DNA from 4 places in the Nonomuraea sp. NPDC050404 genome. Region 4 is predicted to be linked to each of the others. Evidence: riboswitches for the same ligand, from Rfam matches in the RefSeq annotation. Region 4 holds a riboswitch; each other region holds the start of a gene.
What was found. A riboswitch is a leader RNA that binds a small molecule or an ion and turns the genes downstream of it on or off. The one in region 4 is predicted to bind cyclic di-AMP.

Region 1 (3,200 bases), on a different contig from region 4:
CGGCACACCGGCTGGTGATCCCCGCCGACCACACGAAATGGAACACCGTCGGCATCAGCACCATCGCCGAGCTGAGCGAGGCCGACGTGGTCATCAGCGACGCGGGGCTGCCGCAGGACGCACGCACGGAGCTGGCCGAACGGGCCGGAGAACTGATCATCGTGGAGGGCACCCCTTGAAGCGCACCATCACCCACCTGGCCGACGGCCGGGAGCTGATCTACTTCGACCTGCGTGACGACGCGGACAGGAGCGCGATCGACCGGCGTACGCTCGGCCCCCGGCCGGTGGCCTCGGAGCTGCGCTACGACCCGCTGACCGAGGAGTGGATCGCGATGGCCGGGCACCGGCAGACGCGTACGTTCCTGCCGACGGGCGGCACGGCCGAGTGCCCGCTGTGCCCGTCGTCGGACGAACGCTCGACGGAGATCCCGGCCTACGACTACGACGTGGCGGTGTTCGAGAACCGCTTCCCCTCCTTCTCCGGAAATTTCGGGAGCTACGGCGAGCCGGGCGGGCTCAGTGAGGTGCGTCCGGGCGCGGGGCGGTGTGAGGTGGTGTGCTTCACCTCCGATCACTCCTCCTCCTTCTCCAGGCTCTCCGACGCTCAGGTGAGGCTCGTCATGGAGGCGTGGGCCGACCGTACGGCCGAGTTGTCCGCGATCGAGGGCGTGGAGCAGGTGTTCTGCTTCGAGAACCGGGGCGAGGAGATCGGCATCACGATCGCCCACCCGCACGGCCAGATCTACGCCTACCCGTACGTGACGCCCAGGACCAAGCTGCAACTCGGCGCGGCGGGGCGCTACACCAAGGGCAACCTGTTCGCCGACGTGCTGGCCGCAGAGCGGGAGGCGGGGACGCGGGTGGTGGCCGCCAACGAGTTGTGGACGGCCTTCGTGCCGGCCGCCGCGCGCTGGCCGTTCGAGGTGCACGTGTATCCGCACCGGCAGGTGCCCGACCTGGCCGCGCTCACGGAGGCTGAGCGGGCTGCGTTCGCGCCGCTCTACACCTCGGTGCTGCGGGCATTCGACGGGTTGTTCGGGCTCGTCATGCCCTACATCTCGGCCTGGCACCAGGCGCCGGTGCGTGAGGGCAGGGAGCTGGCCTATCTGCACCTGGAGCTGTTCAGCATCAGGCGGGCGCCGAACAAGCTCAAGTTCCTGGCCGGATCGGAGTCGGCGATGGGCGCCTTCGTCAACGACGTGCTGCCGGAGGAGGCCGCACGCATGCTTCGATCACAGATAGATCACTAATAGATTTCTTGTTAAGGTCGCATGACTCGTGATCTACCACTAATATCCCCATATGCACCGGCAGTAACCGCCGTTGCATGCCTAATCCCGGGCGCGTTGCCCGGGAGCCGGGGACCCAAACCGCACCTGGGGTGAATCCGCTTCGGCGGCAGGCGACTCCCATGCCCAACCCGTCAGCTAACCCGGCCGGCAGAGGGAGAGGAACACCTACGTGGCGGCTTCGCCCCGTGCGACCCTTGCCATCGGACTCATCGCCGCCTGCGCCATCGCCGTCCTCCCGGCGACCCCCGCGCAGGCCGCGCCCAAACCATCGGAAGAGCAGCTCCGCGCCCAGCTCAAACAGCTCAACAGCAAGGTCGACAAGCAGATCGAGAAGTACAACCTCAAGCGGGTCGATCTGGCCAAGGCGCAGGAGGCCGCCAAGACGGCCAAGGCCAGGCTGGCCGCCGCCGAGCAGACGCTGGTCACGGCCGAGCAGCGGGTCGCCGAGATCGCCCGCCTGCGCTACCAGAACGGCAACCCCGGGCTGCCCGGCATCATGATCCCCACCGACGCCGACACCGCGGCCATGCTCGAACAGCTCACGGCGGAGCAGCAGGCGATCGTGCAGGTCGTGGCGCGCGCGCGGGACGAGAAGAAGAAGGCCAGCGAGGAGGCCGCCAAGCTGGCGGCCAAGATCAAGGCGGACACGTCCGAGGTCTCCGAGCAGCGCGACGAGGCGGAGGACGTCATCAAGGACATCAGGAAGAAGCTTGAAGACCTGGTGCCTTACGGTACGGGCCGCAACTCCGACGGATCCTGGGCGCCCGAGCTGCCGTCAGGCTCGGACAACATCACCTCGCGTACGCGGCTGATGAAGGCGCAGGTGGAGAAGAACTTCCAGCTGCCGTCCAGCGTGGGCTGCTTCCGCGCGGGCGCCAGCGGCGAGCATCCGCTCGGCCGGGCCTGCGACTTCATGATGAGCACCGGCGGCTCGATGCCCGGCGCGGAGAACATGGCGCTCGGCGACCGGATCGCCGACTGGGCCATCAAGAACAAGGACAAGCTGGGCGTCAAGTACGTGATCTGGAAGCAGCGCATCAACCAGGGATCCGGCTGGCGCGGGATGACCGACCGCGGCAGCATCACCGAGAACCACTTCGATCACGTACACATCTCGATGAACTAGCGCGGCCGCGCACCGCTCGGGCAGGACACGGCAGCAGCCGGTCCGGCGCCTCCACGGACGTCCTCAGCCGGTCAGCCTGAGCGGGTTGACCAGGTCTGCGTAGATGAGCAGGCCCGCCATGACCATCATCACGATCGCGATGGCGTAGGTCAGGGGCAGCACCTTGGCGATGTCCACGTACGAGGGCTCGGGCCGGCGCATGACCTTGGCGTAGGCCCGCTTGATGCCCTCCCACAGGCCCCCGGCGACGTGCCCGCCGTCCAGCGGCAGCAGCGGGATGAGGTTGAACATGCCGATCGCCAGGTTGAAGCCGGCCAGCAACTGGATGAAGATCGCGGCCTTGTTCTCGGTGGACAGGTCGGAGGCCATGATCTCGCCGCCCATCCGGCCCGCGCCGACCACGCCCACCGGGCCCTCGGGGTCGCGCTCCTCGCCGGAGAAGGCCGCGTGCCAGACGCCGACCATCTTCTCGGGCAGGTTGAGCAGCGAGCCCGCCACCCTGACGGTCAGCTCGCCCATGTAGCCGACGACCTGGCCCAGGTTCTGCTGCTGCATGACCTCGGTGGGCAGCACGCCCAGGAAGCCGACGTTCTTGTCGATCTGCTCGGGGTTGTCGGGGTTGGGCCGGTCCTGGGCGATGAGCGTGACGTTGAGCGTCATCGGCTTGTCGTCGCGCAGGATGCCGAGTCGCACCGGGCCCGCGCCGTGCGAGCGGATCAGGGTGGTGGCGTCGTCCCAGTCGCCGATCTTCTTGCCGTCGAAGGTGACCAGGTGGTCGCC
Region 2 (3,200 bases), on a different contig from region 4:
CATTCGCCCGATCACGGGACGCGGGGGGAAGGGGCTGTTCCTCTACCTGGCGCTCGATCGCGGGCGGGCCAATCTGGCGATGGCGCGGCACCAGCTCCGCGGCATCGAGGAGAAGCTGGAGGTCTGACCTTCCGTCGCGGTGGCCCGCCCTTGACGGGGCGGGCCATCCCGACGTTGCGGTTTACGCCGTAGTCAGTTTGGTGATCTCGGCGGCGAAGTCGGGCCAGAGCGCGCGGGGCAGGTCGTGTCCCATCCCCGGGTAGGTCACCAGCCGCGCCCCCGGCACGGCCGCCGCCGTCGCCTGGCCGCCCACGAGCGGGACCAGCGGGTCCGCCTCGCCGTGCAGTACCAGCGTGGGGATCCGGACCTGCGCCAGCGCCTCCCTGCGGTCTCCCGAGGCCATGATGGCGGCCATCTGCCTGGCCGTGCCCGCCGGGTCGAAGCACCGGTCGTAGGCCCGCCCGGCCCGCTCGGCGAGCTTGCCGGGGTCCAGGTCGTAGGCGGGCGAGCCGATGACCGACCAGTTGCGTACCGACTGCTCGACCACCGCTTCGCGGCCCTCGGGCGGGCGGCGCATCAGCACGGCGGCGGCGGCCTCCGTGGGCGGCGCCACGGAGGGGCCGGGCGTGGACATGATCGAGGTCAGCGTCAGCACCCGTTCCGGGCGGCGGATGGCCAGCGTCTGGGCGATCATGCCGCCCATCGAGGCGCCCACCACGTGGGCGGCGGGCCAGCCGAGCGCGTCCATGAGGCCCGCCGTGTCGTCCGCCAGGTCGTCCAGCAGGTACGGCGCGGGCGTGCCCGACTTGGGCAGGCCCAGGTCGTGGAGGTGCGTGGACAGGCCCGCGTCGCGGTTGTCGAACCGTACGACGTGGTGGCCCTGCTCCGCGAGAAGCTCGCAGAGCTCTTCGTCCCATTGGATGAGCTGGGCGCCGAGTCCCATGATGAGGAGCAGGGGGCGTCCCGAGGGGGAGCCGAAGCTCTCGTACGCGATGTCGATGCCGTTCGCGGCTGCGCGGGTGGTCACGACGACCAGAATGACATTCTGGTCGATAGTACGTAAAGCGCTTCTCTGAGCCGGTCCGCGCGCCCGGGGTTCAGCGCTTGAAGAGGGTGCGCAGGCGCTCGCCGCCGAGCACCACGCCGCCGCCCGCGACGGCCAGGGCGCCGGCCATCAGCGCGCCGCCCACGACGCCGGACGCCTCGGACTTGTCCTGGCCGTCCTGGGTCTTCTTCTGCGCGGCCGGGGCGCCGACGATGCCGCCGCCCTGCGGGGCGGGCTCCTCCTCCGCCTCGGGCGGGGTGGCCGGGTTGTCGTCGCGCTCGGCCCAGGCGCGGGTCGAGAAGGGGACCGGGTAGTTCTTCTTGCCGGGGCCGTCGCCCCACTTGGTGATGACGTACTCGACGTCGATGTGGCCCAGGCCGCCCGCGTCGTCCACGCCCAGCGTGCTGGAGTTGAACGTGCCGCCGGTCAGCTCGGCGAACGTCTTGGCGTCGAGATCGAGCATGATGCCGCGGTTGGAGGGCGTTCCCGGCCCGCGGTCGCCCACGAAGAACGGCGCCTTCTTGCCCTTGTAGACCACGTAACCCTCGGTCAGCAGCGGCCAGCTCGGGCTGGCGGCCATCCCCTTCTGCATCGGCTTGCCACTGGCGGGCAGGCCCGTGTCACCGGCGCGGCCGGAGGAGTCGTCCCAGAAGTAGGAGGCCGTGGTCGAGCCCTTGAGCATGACCTTCTGGTCGGTGTCAGTGTCGGCGTGGGCCGCCGTGCCGGCGATGGTCAGGGCGCCGACGGTGGTGGCGGTGAGCATGGCGAGGGAACGCAAACCAAAACGGGCAGACATGAAGCAGCAAAAACCCTTCACGAGGGGACAGGGAGGTTGCACTCGGGGGAAAAGGGCGCAGCGGGCGGGGCACCCGGCGTTACGCGGAGCGCAAGATACGAGCCTTAGGGAAGGGGGCCGCTCAGCAGGCGGCCGTCACTACGCGGCCTGGGGGTACGACGCGCTGGTGCATAGGGGGAAACAGTCCTCTCCATCACGCCTACCGGGTTAGCTGACGGGTTCGGGCGTGGAGATGCCCTACCGGCGCGCGGCCGGATTCACCCCAACATGACGTGGGTCCCCGGTTCCCGATCGCTCGGGATTCGGCGCCAGCCGGTCGTCCGTCTTGGGTAAGGACTGGGTCACCGGCTGGTAATGGCGATTACTGTAGCCACGGAAACGGACATACGCAAACGATTCATCATGAATCGGGCGAAGATCTACCTACGTAGGTAAAGAGAAAGGGGGTACGGCATGCCGTACCCCCGTCAAATCCCAGCCTCAGCCGCCGCTCTTGCGCCTGAATGATCTTTTACTCGCAGCCGGACCGTGCGCCCCGTGGATCTTCGATGGGTCGACGCCCCTGCCACCCGCGCCTGATCCGGCGGCCTGGCTACGCTTGCGCTCCAGTGCCTCGCGGAACTTGCGCTTCATCTCGTCCTCGGGAGTTTCATCGACTTCCGGCTCCGGTGTTTCCGCCATGAGGACCTCCATGGTGTTGGGGACAGTCACAGCTTCGCACGGCACTGCTTATGACGCGAAACCGGCCTCAAGACTGCATTGAGGTACGCGGAACGCTTCCGGCCGCTTGTCCGGCGCCACGGGTGCAGGCCAGCAGCCGGAAAACGGGATCCGGACTGCCGGAACGCCCCTGCCCATGCCCCACGAACGTGCCCTCCCCACTCACCCCGCAGCCCCGGGCGCGCGGGCGCGGGTAAAGGGGAACCGCTCTGTTCGTGGTGTTGTGTTGGAGCGGCTCAGGAAATAGCTCCCTTGATGAGACTCCTCGGGCGTGACCTGGCAATGGATCTTGGGGCCGCGAGCACGCGGATCTACGTCAAGCGCAGGGGCATCGTGCTGGACGAACCCTCGGCCGTGATGTGCGACGGCCGTACAGGGAAGATCATCGGGTTCGGGTCGGAGGCCGCCGCCCTCGGCGGGGGCACGCGTACGTGCTGGCCGGTCCGCGGCGGGCTGCCGGCCGACGCCGAGCTGGCCCGGCGCATGATCCGGCACTTCCTGCGCAAGGTGCACTGGCATCCGTACTCCAGGCCGCGACTGGTCCTGGCGCTGCCCGGCGAATCCACCCCGATCGACCGCGCGGCGCTGCACGACGTGGCGTACGAGGCGGAGGCCAGGACCGTGCGGCTGGTCCCGCAC
Region 3 (3,200 bases), on a different contig from region 4:
GGTAGAGCACCGCCGTCCGCCGCATCGCGGGCAGCAGCTTGACGATCGCGGCCACCATCCGGTGCGAGGCCGACAGGCGGTCGAACCCGTCGATGTCGAACGCGCTCACTGCCGCCAGGCAGTGCAGCCCCGGATGTACGGCCGGCAGCGCGGCGGGGCCGTCGATGCTCCAGTGCATCGTGGCCCCGGCCTTCTGCACGGGCTTGTTGAGCCGCTGGAGCCGCAGCCCGAGCGGGTTCAGGGCGTCGAAGGCGAACTCGCCGCCCGGGAAGCGGTCCACGATCGCCCGCACCAGCGCCGGTCCCTCGACCTCGTCGAGGTAGTAGAACAGGCCCTCGGCGACGACCAGCACGGGAGCGTCGCCGGGGACCTGCTCCAGCCAGCCCAGGTCGGTGACCGAGGTGCCGATCAGGTCGTAGCCGGGCCGCTCGGGGAACAGCCGCCGGCGCAACTCGATGACCTCCGGATAGTCCACGTCGTACCAGTGGACGGTGGGCGGCGGGTCCATGCGGTGCACGCGGGTGTCGAGCCCGCAGCCCAGATGCAGGACGGTCGCCTCGGGGTGGGCGTCCAGGAACTCCGCGGCCCACCGGTCGATGAAGCGCGCCCTGAGCGCCACGGCCCTGGCCGTGCCGGGATTGATCCCGGTCTTGCGGAAGTCGTGGTCGATCCGGTCCAGTGCCTGCGCGGCCAGCTGGTCGCCGAGTATCGGGTGGGGGGATCGCGCGTCGAGTGCCCTGCCGTACAGGGTGGCGAGGAGAGTCGCTTTCTCCTCGGTTAGATGCACCTTCTCTGGTGACATATCCGACACGCTACGCCCGCGTGCGGCCCCGGGCGCACCGGGGCCGCACTCAGGTTCCGCTACAGGACGGCGGTGGGCATGGACGGGGCCGGAGCCTCACGTTCCTTGAGGTAGGACGTCCAGCGGCGGACGCCCTGGGGATCGGGCCGGACCGCGCCCACGAAGGACTGCCGGCGCCAGTCGGACAACTTCTCCTCCTTCACCACGTCGCCGGAGCTCGGCGCGTGGACCATGTAACCGGGCTTGGAGATCATCCCCACGTGGCCGAGGCCGCTGAAGAAGACCAGGTCGCCGGGCTTGAGGTCCTTCCAGGCGATCTTCCTGTCGAAGGCCCCGTACTGCTGGCGGGCGGTGCGCGGCAGTTCGATGCCCGCCGCCTCGTACGCCCGCAGCATGAGCCCCGAGCAGTCGTAGCCCCGCTTGCTGGTGCCGCCCCAGACATACGGCGTGCCGCGTTTGTCCATGGCGAAGGCGAGGGCGACCTTCCATGAGGGCGTCGGCGCGCTCTCCTCACGTACGCGCTTGATGTCGGCGCCGGTCAGGGTGGTGGGGTCCTGGTCCTTGGCGGCGGTGGCGTGTGCCGCGGGACTGGCCAGGATGAGCCCGGCGGCGCCCGTTGCCAGGGCGATGGCCGCACGAGCCATGACGATGCGAGACAGAACACTGTCCTTCCATACGGCCGGCCGGGTTAGCTGACGGGCTCGGGCCTGGAAGACAGCCCTACGGCGACGTGTCGCCGATTCGCCCCTGGGGGGAAAGGTGGGTCCCCGGCTCCGCGCAACGGCTGCGCGGATTAGGCCCGACGGACACTAACGAAACGGTCAAAAGGTCGCAAACCGCCCAAAGCGGGATGTCCGGGAAATGAGATGAGTGTTCGTTAGGCGAGACGAGCCGGTAAGGTTGCCGTCATGGAGTCGCGTAACATCCGCCTGGCCGTCATCCCTGGGGATGGCATCGGCGCCGAGGTCGTCGCAGAAGGGCTCAAGGTCCTTGAGGCAGTGGGCACGAAGATCGAGCCCACGCACTACGACCTGGGCGCCGCACGCTACCACCGCACCGGCGAGACGCTGCCGGACGCGGTGCTCGAAGAGTTGCGCGGCTACGACGCCATCCTGCTCGGCGCCGTGGGCGACCCCAGCGTGCCGCCGGGCATCCTTGAGCGCGACCTGCTGCTGCGCCTGCGCTTCGAGTTCGACCACTACGTCAACCTGCGCCCGGTCAAGCTGCTGCCCGGCGTGGAGACGCCGCTGGCCGACACGCTGCCCGAGAACATCGACATGATCGTCGTCCGCGAGGGCACCGAGGGTCTCTACGCCGGCACGGGCGGCGTCATGCGGCGCGGCACGCCGCACGAGATCGCCACGCAGGAGTCGCTCAACACCGCCCACGGGGTCGAGCGCGTGGTGCGCTACGCCTTCGAGAAGGCCAAGTCCCGGCCGCGCAAGAAGCTGACCCTCGTCCACAAGACCAACGTCCTGGCCTACGCCGGCGACCTGTGGCAGCGCACGGTCAACCGGGTGGCCGCCGAATACCCCGAGGTCACCACCGACTACTGCCACATCGACGCGGCCTCGATGTTCTTCGTCAGCCAGCCCGAGCGCTTCGACGTGGTCGTCACCGACAACCTGTTCGGCGACATCATCACCGACCTCGGCGCGGCCATCGCGGGCGGCATCGGCCTGGCGGCCAGCGGCAACATCAACCCCGAGCGCACCGCGCCGAGCATGTTCGAGCCGGTGCACGGCAGCGCGCCCGACATCGCCGGCCAGGGCAAGGCCGACCCCACCGCGACCATCCTGTCCGTCGCCATGCTCCTGGACCACCTCGGCCTGCGCACCGAGGCGGCCAAGGTCGAGCAGGCGGTCGCCGACGACATCGTGGAGCGCCTGACCGGCTGGGCCAACCGCACCACGCACGAGATCGGTGACGACATCACCGGGCGAGTATCCGGCTAGGACCGCCTAGCCCCGGAAACGCGCCTGGCGGTCCTAGGAGGACTGCCGGGCGCGTTTTCGCGTTTCCAGCGTTCCGGGATGCGGCGAACCACCCCATCGGCCCCTTGCCATCCCATATAGCGAGACAATAGGAAGTACGGACTGCCCTGTCCGGGCACGGCTGCAGGCCGCCGCAGGTGCGCAGGCAACCGGTAGATTCCGGTAGATTTCGGTAGATCGCAGAGATAAGGACCGACGTCATGACCATCGCTCAGAAGCTCAGCTTCGACGTGCAGCTATCCGACCACGCTCGCACCGCGGCCGAGCGGGAGCAGGTACTGGCGAATCCCGGTTTCGGGCAGACCTTCACCGACCACATGATCTCGGTCGACTACACCGACGGCGTCGGCTGGCACGACGCCAGGCTCATGCCGTACGGGCCGCTCTCGCTCGACCCCGCCACC
Region 4 (3,200 bases):
GCTGGCCGTAGCCGGGCTGCGACTGGGGCTGCTGCCCGTACTGGGGCTGCTGGCCGGACTGCGGCTGCTGGCCGTAGCCCTGCTGGCCATAGTCCGGCTGCGACTGCTGCTGCTGGCCGTAACCCTGCTGCTGCTGTTGACCGTAGCCCTGCTGACCGTACTGGTCCTGCTGGCCATAGCCCTGTTGCTGCTGGCCGTAGCCCTGCTGCTGGCCGTACTGGTCCTGCTGGCCGTATTGGTCCTGCTGGCCGTAGCCGGGCTGGGACTGCTGCTGCTGCCCATAACCCTGCTGGCCATAGCCGGGCTGGCTTTGCTGCTGGCCCTGCTGCTGGCCGTACTGAGGCTGCTGGCCGTAGCCCTGCTGACCGTAGTCGGGCTGGCCCTGCTGCTGTCCGTACTGGGGCTGCTGGCCGTATTGGGGTTGTTGCTGGCCATAGCCCTGCTGCTGTCCGTACTGGGGCTGTTGCCCGTAGGCATCGTCCGCCCGGTAGCCGACCACAGTGACGTCGGGGTCGGGCTCGCCGGGGTGGCGGCCCGCGTTCTGCTGTCCGTAGGTGCCAGGCGCAGAATTCTCGCCGGATTCGTCCTGTGGATACGGCGGCTGTCCGGTGCTCACCGTGTCACCTCGCTTCGAGTGCGCATGTGGCACGTGTCAGGACACATGCCTGTGCTGCCCAACGTATCGACATAGGTATCAACAATCACCTTTCCATCGGGTCGAGGTCCGCGTCACCCGATGGCAGATGGAGCAGCATGCGGGTGTTGCCGAGGGTGTTCGGTTTGACGTGTTCCAGGTCAAGGAACTCCGCCACGCCCTCGTCGTACGAGGCCAGCAGTTCGGCGTACACCTCGGGTGACACCGGTGTGCCCTGAATCGGGCTAAAGCCATGCCTCGCGAAGAAGTCGACCTCAAAAGTCAGACAGAATACACGTCGCAGACCCAGATCCTTCGCGTGCTGTATCAGCGCTGAGACGATCCGATGGCCGACACCCATGCCACGGCACCCGGGATCCACGGCCACGGTGCGGACCTCTGCGAGGTCCTCCCAGAGCACGTGGAGCGCGCCACAGCCGACGACCTGCCCGCCCCGTTCGGCCACCCAGAACTCCTGTACGTCCTCGTACAGCGTCACAGTGGCCTTCTTGAGGAGCCGCGGCCCCGCGCCCGCGTCGATGTCCATCAGCCGCTTGACGGCCCGCACATCGAGCGTGCGGGCACGCCGGACCACCACCGCGGTCTCGGGCGCTGTCAGTTGTTCGGCCACCTGCTCCATGGCACTCCAGAGTACAGATGTCATTACGGCTCGGCCCTAACTCCCACGTCTCGGCCCATCCTGTTACATCTCGTGGCCATTTGGGCACACACGCCGAGTGCCCGGTGGAAGCGGGGACAAAGAGGACACACGCACCGTTCTGCCCGCCGTGGCACGAGATCACCTTGTGACCCTTCGGTTGTGAAACCTCTACAGACTCGGCAGTTCCGGTTGAGCACGAACCCGGAGTGCATTAGTGTCCAGCGACGATGTTCCCCGCGTGTCGCGCGCGGGGAACACGCCCAATTCTCGCAAGAGGAGCCGGGGAACCGCAGGTGACGACCTCCCGCCGCCACCAATGGGGTGAATCCGAATCCGTTCGGTAGGGCTGCTCCGGCCCGAACCCGTCAGCTAACCCGGTCGGCGTCTATGAGAGGAGCTTGGTTGGTGAAGCGCACGCACAACCGTGGGGGAAAGTCGGCGGGCGAGCACGCCCGCTCCGGCGAACGGGCCCGGCGGCCATACCGTCTGGGTGTAATAAGTGTCACAGTCGCCGCGCTCCTGATCGCCTCCCCTTTCGGTTCCGCGTCCGCCGACCCGAAGCCCTCGTTGCAGAATCTCGCCAAGCAGGTCGAGAAGATGCACACCGAGATCGAGACGCTGTCCGAGCAGTACAACGGCCAGCGCGAGAAGCTCAAGACCGCCAAGAAGTCCTCCGACGCCGCGCAGAAGGTGCTGGCGACCAGTGAGGCCGATCTCGAGGCCAAGCGCTCCAAGGCCGCGCTGCTGGCCCAGAACGCCTATATGACGGGCGGCCTGGGCAGGATGCTGGCGTTCACGGTCGGCCAGGACCCCGAATCCTTCCTCGACCGGGCGGCCACCACGTACGTACTCGAACAGGAGCAGGGCGAGGAGGTCAACCAGGTCGCCAAGGCCAGGGAGGCCGCCGAGCGCGCCAGGGCCGGCGCCAAGGAGCGCATCGAAGAGGTCCAGGAGCTCGTGGACGAGCTCGGCACCAAGCGGGACAAGATCACCAAGCTGGTCACCAAGGTCGAGAGCAACCTGTTCAAGCGGGCGCTGGGTGAGGCCGGCCGGCCCGGCACCCGGGCCACGCGAGTCAACCTGCCGATCGCCGGCGACGGCAAGGCCGCCCAGGCCGCGCGGTGGGCGCTCACGCAGCAGCTCAAGCCGTACGTCTGGGGCGCCGAGGGCCCGAGCGGCTACGACTGCTCCGGCCTGGTCATGGCGGCCTACCAGCGGGTGGGCATCTCACTGCCGCACTACACCGGCAGCCAGTGGACCGCGGGCAGGCACATCGACCGCTCCGAGATGCGCCCCGGTGACCTGGTCTTCTTCTACAACGACCTGCATCACGTGGGCATCTACCTCGGGGGCGGCATGATGGTGCACGCCCCGCAGACCGGTGACGTCGTACGGATCGCCGCCATCGGCAACCGGCCCTTCGTGGGAGCGGTGCGCATCGCCGACTGAGGCGACCCAGCACGACCAAGCACCGCTCATCAGGACCCGGGCACGTTCCACGCCCGCCGCTGCTAGATCAACTGGCGGCGGGCCGCCCACGCCACGGCCTCGATGGCCGTGGCCACACCGATGCGATCGCAGATGCCCCGCAATCTACGGCGTACCGTTCTTCCGCTGATATCCAGCCGTCTGCCTACCCGGTCGACCGTGACTCCCTTTGCCAGCTCCGCCAGCAACGCAAGATCCGCATGGCTCAACTCAACACCTTCAGTGAGCACATCCATCGGGAGCCCTCCCCCCCAACAGTGAACTTGGGCCTCTCAACCGGGCCAAAGTCGCTCCTCGCAGACGGTAAACGCATCGTGGAAAGGTCGTCAAGCGTGACAATCGACGTACTTGACGAGCGCTATTGACATGATCCGATATATATGGCGTACTCGCGATATGTCGGACCTGATCACCGCG

Region 1: linked by a shared signal. The riboswitch ahead of AB0I81_RS26890 (hypothetical protein) and the one ahead of AB0I81_RS40620 (NlpC/P60 family protein) in region 4 are both predicted to bind cyclic di-AMP.
Region 2: linked by a shared signal. The riboswitch ahead of AB0I81_RS18465 (hypothetical protein) and the one ahead of AB0I81_RS40620 (NlpC/P60 family protein) in region 4 are both predicted to bind cyclic di-AMP.
Region 3: linked by a shared signal. The riboswitch ahead of AB0I81_RS19865 (C40 family peptidase) and the one ahead of AB0I81_RS40620 (NlpC/P60 family protein) in region 4 are both predicted to bind cyclic di-AMP.

What each region holds. Positions count from the first base shown of each region.
Region 1 covers NZ_JBFAKB010000009.1:392,099-395,298, reverse strand. Annotated here, with positions in the region: gene AB0I81_RS26900 (DeoR/GlpR family DNA-binding transcription regulator) at 1-179, shown strand, start outside; gene galT (galactose-1-phosphate uridylyltransferase) at 176-1,252, shown strand; cyclic di-AMP (ydaO/yuaA leader) riboswitch at 1,321-1,458, shown strand; gene AB0I81_RS26890 (hypothetical protein) at 1,464-2,420, shown strand; gene AB0I81_RS26885 (site-2 protease family protein) at 2,484-3,200, opposite strand, start outside.
Region 2 covers NZ_JBFAKB010000006.1:268,786-271,985, forward strand. Annotated here, with positions in the region: gene AB0I81_RS18455 (hypothetical protein) at 1-127, shown strand, start outside; gene AB0I81_RS18460 (alpha/beta fold hydrolase) at 182-1,027, opposite strand; partial or broken gene AB0I81_RS18465 (hypothetical protein) at 1,362-1,727, opposite strand; cyclic di-AMP (ydaO/yuaA leader) riboswitch at 2,023-2,159, opposite strand; gene AB0I81_RS18470 (DUF5302 domain-containing protein) at 2,322-2,522, opposite strand; gene AB0I81_RS18475 (rod shape-determining protein) at 2,817-3,200, shown strand, end outside.
Region 3 covers NZ_JBFAKB010000006.1:545,251-548,450, reverse strand. Annotated here, with positions in the region: gene AB0I81_RS19870 (class I SAM-dependent methyltransferase) at 1-802, opposite strand, end outside; gene AB0I81_RS19865 (C40 family peptidase) at 862-1,446, opposite strand; cyclic di-AMP (ydaO/yuaA leader) riboswitch at 1,465-1,612, opposite strand; gene AB0I81_RS19860 (3-isopropylmalate dehydrogenase) at 1,711-2,757, shown strand; gene AB0I81_RS19855 (branched-chain amino acid aminotransferase) at 2,997-3,200, shown strand, end outside.
Region 4 covers NZ_JBFAKB010000018.1:152,630-155,829, reverse strand. Annotated here, with positions in the region: gene AB0I81_RS40630 (RDD family protein) at 1-616, opposite strand, end outside; gene AB0I81_RS40625 (amino-acid N-acetyltransferase) at 702-1,274, opposite strand; cyclic di-AMP (ydaO/yuaA leader) riboswitch at 1,543-1,694, shown strand; gene AB0I81_RS40620 (NlpC/P60 family protein) at 1,701-2,744, shown strand; gene AB0I81_RS40615 (LuxR C-terminal-related transcriptional regulator) at 2,807-3,019, opposite strand.